3 linked regions of the Microbaculum marinisediminis genome follow. The protein of the gene in region 3 interacts with the protein of the main gene of each other region in a pairwise test. Links are inferred from orthologs where the notes say so. Each region holds a gene or a part of one and is shown on either strand. Other genes may lie near its edges. The genes, in order: odhB, MUB46_RS12270 and lpdA.

Region 1 (2,942 bases), on a different replicon or contig from region 3:
GCTGACCATCTGGGAGGCCCAGTTCGGCGATTTCGCCAACGGCGCCCAGGTGGTGGTCGACCAGTTCATCTCGGCCGGCGAGCGCAAGTGGCTGCGCATGTCCGGTCTCGTGATGCTGCTGCCGCACGGCTACGAGGGCCAGGGTCCGGAGCATTCCTCCGCCCGTCTGGAGCGCTATCTGCAGATGTGCGCCGAGGACAACATGCAGGTCGCCAACTGCACGACGCCGGCGAACTACTTCCACATCCTGCGCCGGCAGATGAAGCGCGACTTCCGCAAGCCTCTGATCCTGATGACGCCGAAATCGCTGCTGCGCCACAAGCGGGCGGTCTCGAAGCTGTCGGAGCTGGCCCAGGAATCCTGCTTCCACCGTCTGCTGTGGGACGATGCCGAGATCCGCGAAGGCGAGAAGATCAAGCTCGCCAAGGACGACAAGATCCGTCGCGTGGTCATGTGCTCCGGTAAGGTCTATTACGACCTGTACGAGGAGCGCGAGAAGCGCGGCATCGACGATGTCTACCTGCTCCGGCTCGAGCAGCTCTATCCCGTGCCCGCCAAGGCGCTGGTGACTGAGCTCGCCCGCTTCAAGAATGCCGAGATGGTCTGGTGCCAGGAAGAGCCCCGCAACATGGGGGCCTGGAACTTCATCGAGCCCTATCTGGAATGGGTGCTCAACCAGATCGAGGCCAAGCACCGCCGGCCGCGCTACGTCGGCCGCGCCGGCGCGGCGGCGACCGCGACCGGCCTCATGTCGAAGCATCTCGCGCAACTCGAGGCCTTCCTCGACGAGGCCCTAACCGAATAAGCCCGACCCTCAAGGACGACGAGAATGGCGATGGAAATCCGCGTACCGACGCTTGGTGAATCCGTAACCGAAGCGACGGTGGGCCAATGGTTCAAGAAGCCCGGCGATGCCGTGGCCCAGGACGAGCCGCTGGTCGAGCTCGAGACCGACAAGGTCACCGTCGAGGTGCCCGCACCCGCGGCCGGCACCCTGTCGGAGATCGTCGTCGAGGAAGGCGAGACCGTCGAGGTCGGCGCCCTGCTCGCCCAGTTCGCCGAAGGCGTCGCCGGCGCCGCGCCCGCCCCGAAGGCGGAGAAGCCGGCCGCGGCTCCGAAGGCCGAGGCGGCCGCTCCTGCTGCTGCCGGCGCGGCCAAGGGACCGGAGATGCCGCCATCGCCGGCCGCCGGCAAGATGCTCGCCGAGAAGGGCATGTCCGCCGATCAGGTTTCGGGCTCCGGCAAGCGCGGTCAGGTGCTGAAGGAAGACGTTCTGAAGGCGCTGGAGACCGGCATCACCGCCCCGGTGGAGAAGCCCCAGGCCGCCCGCGCGCCGGTCGCAGAGGACGATGCCGCCCGCGAGGAGCGGGTGCGCATGACCAAGCTGCGCCAGACCATCGCGCGCCGCCTCAAGGACGCCCAGGACACGGCGGCCATGCTGACGACGTTCAACGACGTCGACATGGGCGCGGTGATGGATCTGCGCAAGCAGTACAAGGAGCTGTTCGAGAAGAAGCACGGCGTGCGCCTCGGCTTCATGGGCTTCTTCGTCAAGGCGGTGATCCAGGCGCTGAAGGAGATCCCGGCGGTCAACGCCGAGATCGACGGCACCGATCTCGTCTACAAGAACTACTACCATGTCGGCGTCGCCGTCGGCACCGACAGGGGCCTGGTCGTGCCGGTGGTGCGCGACGCCGACCAGATGGGCCTCGCCGAGATCGAGAAGACCATCGGCGACTACGGCCGGCGCGCCCGCGACGGCAAGCTCGGCATCGACGAGATGCAGGGCGGCACCTTCACCATCACCAATGGCGGCGTCTACGGCTCACTGTTGTCGACACCGATCCTCAACATGCCGCAGTCGGGCATCCTCGGCATGCACCGCATCGAGGAACGTCCCGTCGCCCGCAACGGCCAGGTGGTGATCCGCCCGATGATGTATCTGGCGCTCAGCTACGATCACCGCATCGTCGACGGCAAGGAAGCCGTGACCTTCCTCGTGCGCATCAAGGAATCGATCGAGGACCCGCAGCGGCTCGTGCTGGATCTGTAACCCGAGAACAGGTTGGAGCAATGTCCCCGGAGTTCCTCCTCACAGCGCTCGTTGTCGTGCTGATTCCGGGAACCGGGGTGATTTACACGGTGGCGACCGGTCTCACCGCCGGTCGCCGGGAAAGCATCGCCGCTGCCTTGGGGTGCACCCTGGGAATCGTGCCGGCGCTTCTTGCGTCCGTGGTCGGCCTTGCCGCGATCTTCCATACAAGCGCGCTGGCCTTCCAGATCCTGAAATACATTGGCGCCGCCTACCTGCTCTATCTCGCCTGGCAGACCCTGAAGGAATCCGGGCCTATGCAGATCGGCAATCAGAAACCAGCGCACCGCAGCCTTTTAGCCATCGCCCGCACCGGTTGCCTGATCAACGTGCTGAACCCGAAGCTCTCGGTGTTCTTCCTCGCCTTCCTGCCCCAGTTCATACACGTCGGCGACAGAGTCGCGGCAGGCTCTCCCACCGCGCAGATGCTGTTCCTGGGCGCGGTCTTCATGGCTATGACCTTCGTCGTCTTCGTCAGCTACGGGATGTTCGCCGCCCTCGTCGGCGAGCGCGTCCTGCGCTCGCAGACGGTTCTCAAATGGATGCGCCGCACCGTTGCTGCCGCCTTCGCGGGCTTCGGGCTGCGTCTCGCTTTCGCAGGCCGCTGACCGGCGGCCGGAGCGACATCAGTCGCAACGACTTCAAACATAAAGAGGCAGTCCAATGGCTTCATACGATCTCGTCATCATCGGTTCCGGCCCGGCCGGCTACGTCTGCGCCATTCGCGCGTCGCAACTCGGCATGAAGGTCGCCGTCGTCGAGAAGCGCGCGACCTACGGCGGCACCTGTCTCAATATCGGCTGCATCCCGTCGAAGGCGCTTCTGCACGCCTCCGAGATGTTCGAAGAGG
Region 2 (3,200 bases), on a different replicon or contig from region 3:
TGTCGACCGCCGAGCTGTCCGACGGGACCCTGCGCTACCTGCTGCTCGCCGTCGCGCTCATGACGCCGCGCCCCGCGCCGCTGATCGTCCTGAACGAGCCGGAAACGAGCCTGCATCCGAACCTGCTGCCGGCACTCGCCCGGCTGATCGCGACGGCGGCGGAGCGCTCCCAGGTGATCGTGGTCTCCCATGCCTCGGGCCTCGTCGAGGCGCTGTCGGGGGAGCGCGACACCGTCGCCTACGAGCTGCGAAAGGAACTCGGCGAAACGGTCACCGACTGTCCCGATCCGCCGGCGTGGGACTGGCCGAAGCGCTAGGCCGCCGGGGCGGGTGAAGGACCGGGTCCCGTGTCGGGACCAGGCGGTCGCGCTGATCGAACGGCTGATGCGCGAATGGGGGAGTAGGGGAACAAACCCGCCAATTCCCCTCCCCGCCGCCATTTCGCGCTACAGTCTCTTGAGCCCGAATCAGGAACACGCCATATCCATCCGATGGCCGAACGCCACATAGACCCCATGCATGACACGCCCCCACCGGCGACATCTCCCCGCCCCGGCGGCATTGCCGCGCGGGCGCGCGCGGCCGCGGGCCCCGCGTATCTCCAGGGGCTGAACCCGGAGCAATCGCGCGCGATCGAAACGCTGGGAGGTCCCGTGCTGGTGCTCGCCGGCGCGGGCACCGGCAAGACGCGGGTGCTGACCACGCGGATCGCCCACATCCTCACGCAGGGCCTTGCCCGCCCCGGCCAGATCCTGGCGGTGACCTTCACCAACAAGGCGGCGCGCGAGATGAAGGAGCGCATCGGCAAGCTGATCGGCGAATCCGTCGAGGGCATGCCCTGGCTTGGCACCTTCCATTCGATCTGCGTGAAGATCCTGCGCAGCCACGCCGAGGCCGTCGACCTCAAGCGCGACTTCACCATCCTCGACACAGACGACCAGATCCGCCTTCTGAAGCAGGTGATCCAGGCCGCCGACCTCGACGAGAAGCGCTGGCCGGCGCGCCAGCTCGCCGCCTCCATCGACCGCTGGAAGAACCGCGCGCTCACCCCCGACAAGGTGCCGTCGGGCGACGCCTACGCCTTCGCCGGCATGGGCGACGAGCTCTACAAGGCCTATCAGGCGCGGCTGAAGACCCTCAACGCGGTGGATTTCGGCGACCTTCTCCTGGAGGTCATACGACTGTTCCGCGAGAACCCGGACATCCTGACGAGCTATCAGGACCGCTTCCGCTACATGCTGGTCGACGAGTACCAGGACACCAACGTCGCCCAGTACCTGTGGCTGCGCCTGCTCGCCCAGAAGGACGAGCCGAACCTGTGCTGCGTCGGCGACGACGACCAGTCGATCTACGGCTGGCGCGGCGCCGAGGTGGACAACATCCTGCGCTTCGAGAAGGATTTCCCCGGCGCCGTGGTGATCCGGCTGGAGCAGAACTACCGCTCGACGTCGAACATCCTCGAGGCCGCCTCGCACCTGATCGCCCACAACGAGGGCCGGCTCGGCAAGACCCTGCACACCAAGGGCGACGCCGGCGACAAGGTGACCGTCACCTGCGCCTGGGATTCCGAGGAGGAGGCCCGGCTGATCGGCGACGAGATCGAGCGGCTGCAGCGCGACGGGGAATCGCTCGACGACATGGCGATCCTGGTGCGCGCGTCGTTCCAGATGCGCGAGTTCGAGGACCGCTTCATCACGCTGGGCCTGCCCTACCGCGTCATCGGCGGCCCCCGCTTCTACGAGCGCGCCGAGATCCGCGACGCCGTGGCCTATCTGCGCGCCACCATGCAGCCGGCCGACGACCTCGCCTTCGAGCGCATCGTCAACACGCCGCGGCGCGGCATCGGCGACGCCACCGTGCGCACCATCCACGACGTGGCGCGGGCGCGCGGCATCCCGATGATGCAGGCGGCGCTGGAGCTGACCGAATCCGAGGAATTGAAGGCCAAGGCGCGCAACAGCCTGCGCAGCCTGATGGAATCCTTCGCGCGCTGGCGCGGCCAGCTCGACGCCCTGCCCCAGGCGGAGCTCGCCGCGATCATCCTCGAGGAATCCGGCTATACCGAGATGTGGCAGCGCGAACGCTCGGCCGACGCGCCGGGCCGGCTGGAGAACCTGAAGGAACTGCTGCGCTCCATGGAGGAGTTCGAGTCCATGCTCGGCTTCCTCGAACATATCTCGCTGGTGATGGACACCGAGTCCGGCGACGACGGGGAAAAGGTCAGCCTGATGACCCTCCACGCAGCCAAGGGCCTGGAATTCGGCACCGTCTTCCTGCCCGGCTGGGAGGAAGGCCTGTTCCCGCATCAGCGCTCGCTGGACGAGAGCGGCCGCGCCGGGCTGGAGGAGGAGCGCCGCCTCGCCTATGTCGGCATCACGCGGGCCAAGCGCCGCGCCGCGCTCTTTTTCGCCACCAACCGCCGCATCCACGGCCTGTGGCAGTCGACGGCGGCCTCGCGCTTCCTCGACGAACTGCCGGAAAAGAATGTCGAGGTCGTCGACACCGGCTCGCTGAGGACGAGCGGCGGCGGCTACGGGGGCGGCTACGGCAACAGCCGCTTCGACGAGCGCGAGCCCTTCGCCTCGACCTATTCCACCCCTGGCTGGCAGCGGGCGCAGAAGAACCGGGAGCGCACGGCGAACAGCAATCCGTGGAAGGAACCGCCGATGCTGGAGGGCGAGGTGCTCGCCCGCTCGACCGGCACCGACTCCGGCTATTCCGTCGGCGAGCGCGTCTTCCATCAGAAGTTCGGCTACGGCCGCATCACCGCGGTCGACGGCAACAAGCTGACCGTGAAGTTCGACCATTCGGGCCCGAAGCGGGTGCTCGACAGCTTCGTCGAGAAGCACTGAGGCGGTCGGCCCGGCCTAGCCGGGCGCGAACGTCTCAAGCCATTGCCAGGCCCGCACGAGCTCGATCGCGATCCGGATCGCGGCGCCGACGAATATCAGCCCCAGCACCCAGACCCGGTTGATGCTAGCCGCGAAATAGAGGGTACTGGCGTCCTCGCGAAGGGCCTCTTGCCTGTCGGGAGACGAAGCCGGGTCGAGGCCGGATTCCTCCATGAGCGACCGCAGGCTGCCGCCAGGAAGTCTAGACGTTTCGACCGTAGCCCCGACTGCCTCTGATCGAAGATCAGCCGGACACCGTCGCGATCAGGACGTCCGGGGCGTCTCCGCGTGCTCCAGCCGCTGCGCCCG
Region 3 (2,978 bases):
GCCGGCGCCACATCCTACTGGGACGTGGACCACGCGCAGTACGGTCCCGTGACCGAGCAGCCGATGTCCCGGTTCGCGCAGGTCGCGGCCGCGAACATGGCCGCGGCGCAAGCGCTGATCCCGGCCGTCACCCATCACGACCGCGCCGACGTCAGCGCTGTCGAGGCGTTTCGCACATCGCTGAAGGCCGAGGCGCAGGCGAGGGCAACCAAGCTGACCGCGCTGGCCTTTCACGTGAAGGCCCTGGCGCGCTGCCTGCGCGACTTCCCGACCTTCAATGCGTCGCTGAGCGCCGATGGGAAGACGCTGATCCTGAAGCGGTTCGTCCATATCGGCATCGCGGTCGATACGGCGCACGGGCTGATGGTGCCGGTGGTGCGCGACGTCGACAGGAAAGGGCTCTGGCAGATCGCCGCCGACATCGCCGATCTGGCGGCGCGCGCGCAGGAGCGCAAGGTGCGCGGCGAGGAGATGGGTGGCGCCTCGATGACGATCTCAAATCTGGGCGCGATCGGCGGCACGGGCTTCTCCCCGATCATCAATCCGCCGGAGCTGGCCATTCTCGGTATCTCGAGAACCGAGACGATGCCGGTCTGGGACGGCGAGACCTTCGTGCCGAAGCCGCACGTCCCGCTCGACCTCAGCTACGACCACCGGGTCATCAACGGTGCCGATGCCGCGCGCTTCATGACCCACTACGCAAGCCTTCTGGCCGATCCGCGCCGGATCCTGGTCTGAGGGGCGCCCGATGTCGGACCGTCACGCGGAATTGGTTGTCCTTGGCGCGGGGCCCGGCGGATATGCCTGCGCCTTCCGTGCCGCCGACCTCGGTCGCACCGTCGTCCTGGTCGATCCCCGGCCGACGCTCGGCGGGGTCTGCCTGAACGAGGGCTGCATCCCTTCGAAAGCGCTCCTGCATGCGGCCGAAGTGATCCGCGACGCGCGCGAGATCGGGGATTGGGGCGTCGCCCTCGGCGAGCCCCGGATCGATCTGGCCGGGCTCAGGGACAGGAAGGACGGCATCGTCGGTCAGCTCACGGGCGGGCTGACGGGGCTGGCCAGGCGCCGAAAGGTGCGGGTCGTCCGCGGCACGGCACGGTTCACCGGACCCGACAGCCTGGATATCGACGGGGTGGCCTGGACCTTCGACCAGGCGGTGATCGCGGTCGGCTCCGCGCCGATCGCCTTGCCCGGCTGGCCCGAGGACGAACGGATCTGGGACAGCACCGCCGCACTGGAGCTCCGCGCCGTGCCGAAGCGCCTGACGATCGTCGGCGGCGGCATCATCGGGCTCGAGATGGCCACGGTCTATTCGGCGCTCGGGTCGAAGACGACGGTCATCGAGCTCTCCGACCAGATCGTCCCCGGCGCCGATCCGGAGGCCGTGGGCATCCTGCATGCCGCGCTCGTGGAGGAGGGCATCGAGATACACACGTCGACCCGAGTGGCCGGCGTCAAGGCCGTGCGGGCCGGGCTGACGCTGACATGCGAGGGGGCCTTCGCCGGAGACATTAAGGCCGACGCCATCATCCGCGCCGTTGGCCGCCGTGCCAATGGCGGGTTGCTGAATGCCGAGGCGGCCGGGGTCGCGGTGGACGACCGGGGCGAGATCAGGGTGGACGCGCAGTGCCGCACCGGACAGCCCCACATCTTCGCCATCGGCGACGTCACCGGCGGACCGATGCTCGCGCACCGGGCGACCCACCAGGGCCATGTGGCCGCGGAGGTCGCCTCGGGCCATGCGGCGGCGCTGGATACCGTGCTGATCCCCGCGGTCGCCTATACGCGCCCGCAACTGGCCTGGGCCGGGTTGACGGTCGCACAGGCCAAGGAGGCGGGCATCGCCCACAAGACGACGAGCTTTCCCTGGGCCGCCAGCGGCCGGAACCTGTCGTCGGGCGGGGGCGATGGGCTGACCAAGCTCGTCTATTGTCCCGATACGCGCCGCGTCCTCGGCGCCTCGCTCGTCGGCGCCAATGCCGGCGAGCTGTTGGCCGAGGCGGTTCTGGCGATGGAAATGGGCGCGACGCTGGACGATATCGCGCTGACGGTCCACGCCCATCCAACCCTTTCGGAAACGATCGCCTTTGCCGCGGAGCGGGCGCTCGGAACGCTGACCGACCTGTGACGTTCACGAACGCGCGGTCCGTGCCGCCATGCTGGAAGTCGAATGGATATGGAACGCAGTAACGGTGCTTCCTGCTACGATCTGAGGGGCTACGATCTGACGGGCAGGACCGCCCTCGTGACCGGCTGTCGCCGGGGCATCGGGCGCGCCATCGCCAGGGGGCTCGCGGAGGCGGGCGCCGATATCGTCGGCGTCAGCGCCAGTCTCGAGCTCAAGAGCAGCGCGGTGGCGCGCGACGTCACCGCCTGCGGGCGCCGCTTCACGCCCTACCGGGTGGACTTCTCCGACCGGGCCGCCGTGCATGGCTTCGCCGAGACGCTCGACGGGGACGGCCATGCGATCGACATCCTGGTCAACAATGCCGGCACGATCCGGCGCGCCCCGGCCGCGGATCATCCCGATGCCGACTGGGACCATGTCATCGAGGTCGATCTCTCGGCCCCCTTCGTGCTGACGCGCGAGATCGGCCGCCGCATGATCGCCCGCGGCGGCGGCAAGATCGTCTTCGTCGCCTCGGTGCTGAGCTTCCAGGGCGGCATCAACGTGCCGGGCTACGCGGCGGCGAAGGGCGGCATCGCCCAGCTCACGCGCGCGTTCGCCAACGAGTGGGCGGCCAGGGGCGTCAACGTCAATGCGGTCGCGCCCGGATACGTCGCGACCGACAACACGGCCGCGCTGCAGGCCGATGCCCAGCGCTCGGCCGACCTGATGGCACGCGTACCTGCGCAGCGCTGGGGCACGCCGGAGGACATCGCCGGTCCGGTCGTGTTCCTGGCCAGCGAAGCGGCCCGGTTCGTTCACGGCGCCATCCTGCCTGTCGACGGCGGCTGGCTGGCGCGATGACGAGTGG

What was found.
Region 1: the proteins of lpdA (region 3) and odhB interact in binary tests that used the Escherichia coli proteins (3 or more experiments, as listed by UniProt). The link is inferred for Microbaculum marinisediminis from one-to-one orthologs.
Region 2: the proteins of lpdA (region 3) and MUB46_RS12270 interact in binary tests that used the Escherichia coli proteins (3 or more experiments, as listed by UniProt). The link is inferred for Microbaculum marinisediminis from one-to-one orthologs.

Annotation. Positions count from the first base shown.
Region 1 is NZ_JALIDZ010000004.1:525,871-528,812, reverse strand. The notes cover bases 153-2,941. They hold odhB (2-oxoglutarate dehydrogenase complex dihydrolipoyllysine-residue succinyltransferase), read left to right. Parts: upstream 153-829; coding sequence 830-2,053; downstream 2,054-2,941. Other genes in these bases: lpdA (dihydrolipoyl dehydrogenase), read left to right, coding at 2,756-2,941; MUB46_RS11375 (LysE family translocator), read left to right, coding at 2,074-2,700; MUB46_RS11385 (2-oxoglutarate dehydrogenase E1 component), read left to right, coding at 153-805. Also shown: more of MUB46_RS11385, read left to right, coding at 1-152; more of lpdA, read left to right, coding at 2,942-2,942. UniProt on the Escherichia coli protein: E2 component of the 2-oxoglutarate dehydrogenase (OGDH) complex which catalyzes the second step in the conversion of 2-oxoglutarate to succinyl-CoA and CO(2).
Region 2 is NZ_JALIDZ010000005.1:156,675-159,874, reverse strand. Bases 137-3,183 are described here. They hold MUB46_RS12270 (ATP-dependent helicase), read left to right. Parts: upstream 137-515; coding sequence 516-2,852; downstream 2,853-3,183. Other genes in these bases: MUB46_RS12260 (metal ABC transporter permease), read right to left, coding at 3,156-3,183; MUB46_RS12265 (hypothetical protein), read right to left, coding at 2,868-3,065; MUB46_RS12275 (AAA family ATPase), read left to right, coding at 137-317. Also shown: more of MUB46_RS12275, read left to right, coding at 1-136; more of MUB46_RS12260, read right to left, coding at 3,184-3,200. UniProt on the Escherichia coli protein: A helicase with DNA-dependent ATPase activity. Unwinds DNA duplexes with 3'-5' polarity. Translocates on single-stranded DNA with 3'-5' polarity. Initiates unwinding more efficiently from a nicked substrate than double-stranded DNA.
Region 3 is NZ_JALIDZ010000013.1:83,643-86,620, forward strand. Bases 114-2,938 are described here. They hold lpdA (dihydrolipoyl dehydrogenase), read left to right. Parts: upstream 114-748; coding sequence 749-2,128; downstream 2,129-2,938. Other genes in these bases: MUB46_RS22320 (2-oxo acid dehydrogenase subunit E2), read left to right, coding at 114-738; MUB46_RS22330 (SDR family oxidoreductase), read left to right, coding at 2,177-2,938. Also shown: more of MUB46_RS22320, read left to right, coding at 1-113; more of MUB46_RS22330, read left to right, coding at 2,939-2,971. UniProt on the Escherichia coli protein: Lipoamide dehydrogenase is a component of the glycine cleavage system as well as of the alpha-ketoacid dehydrogenase complexes.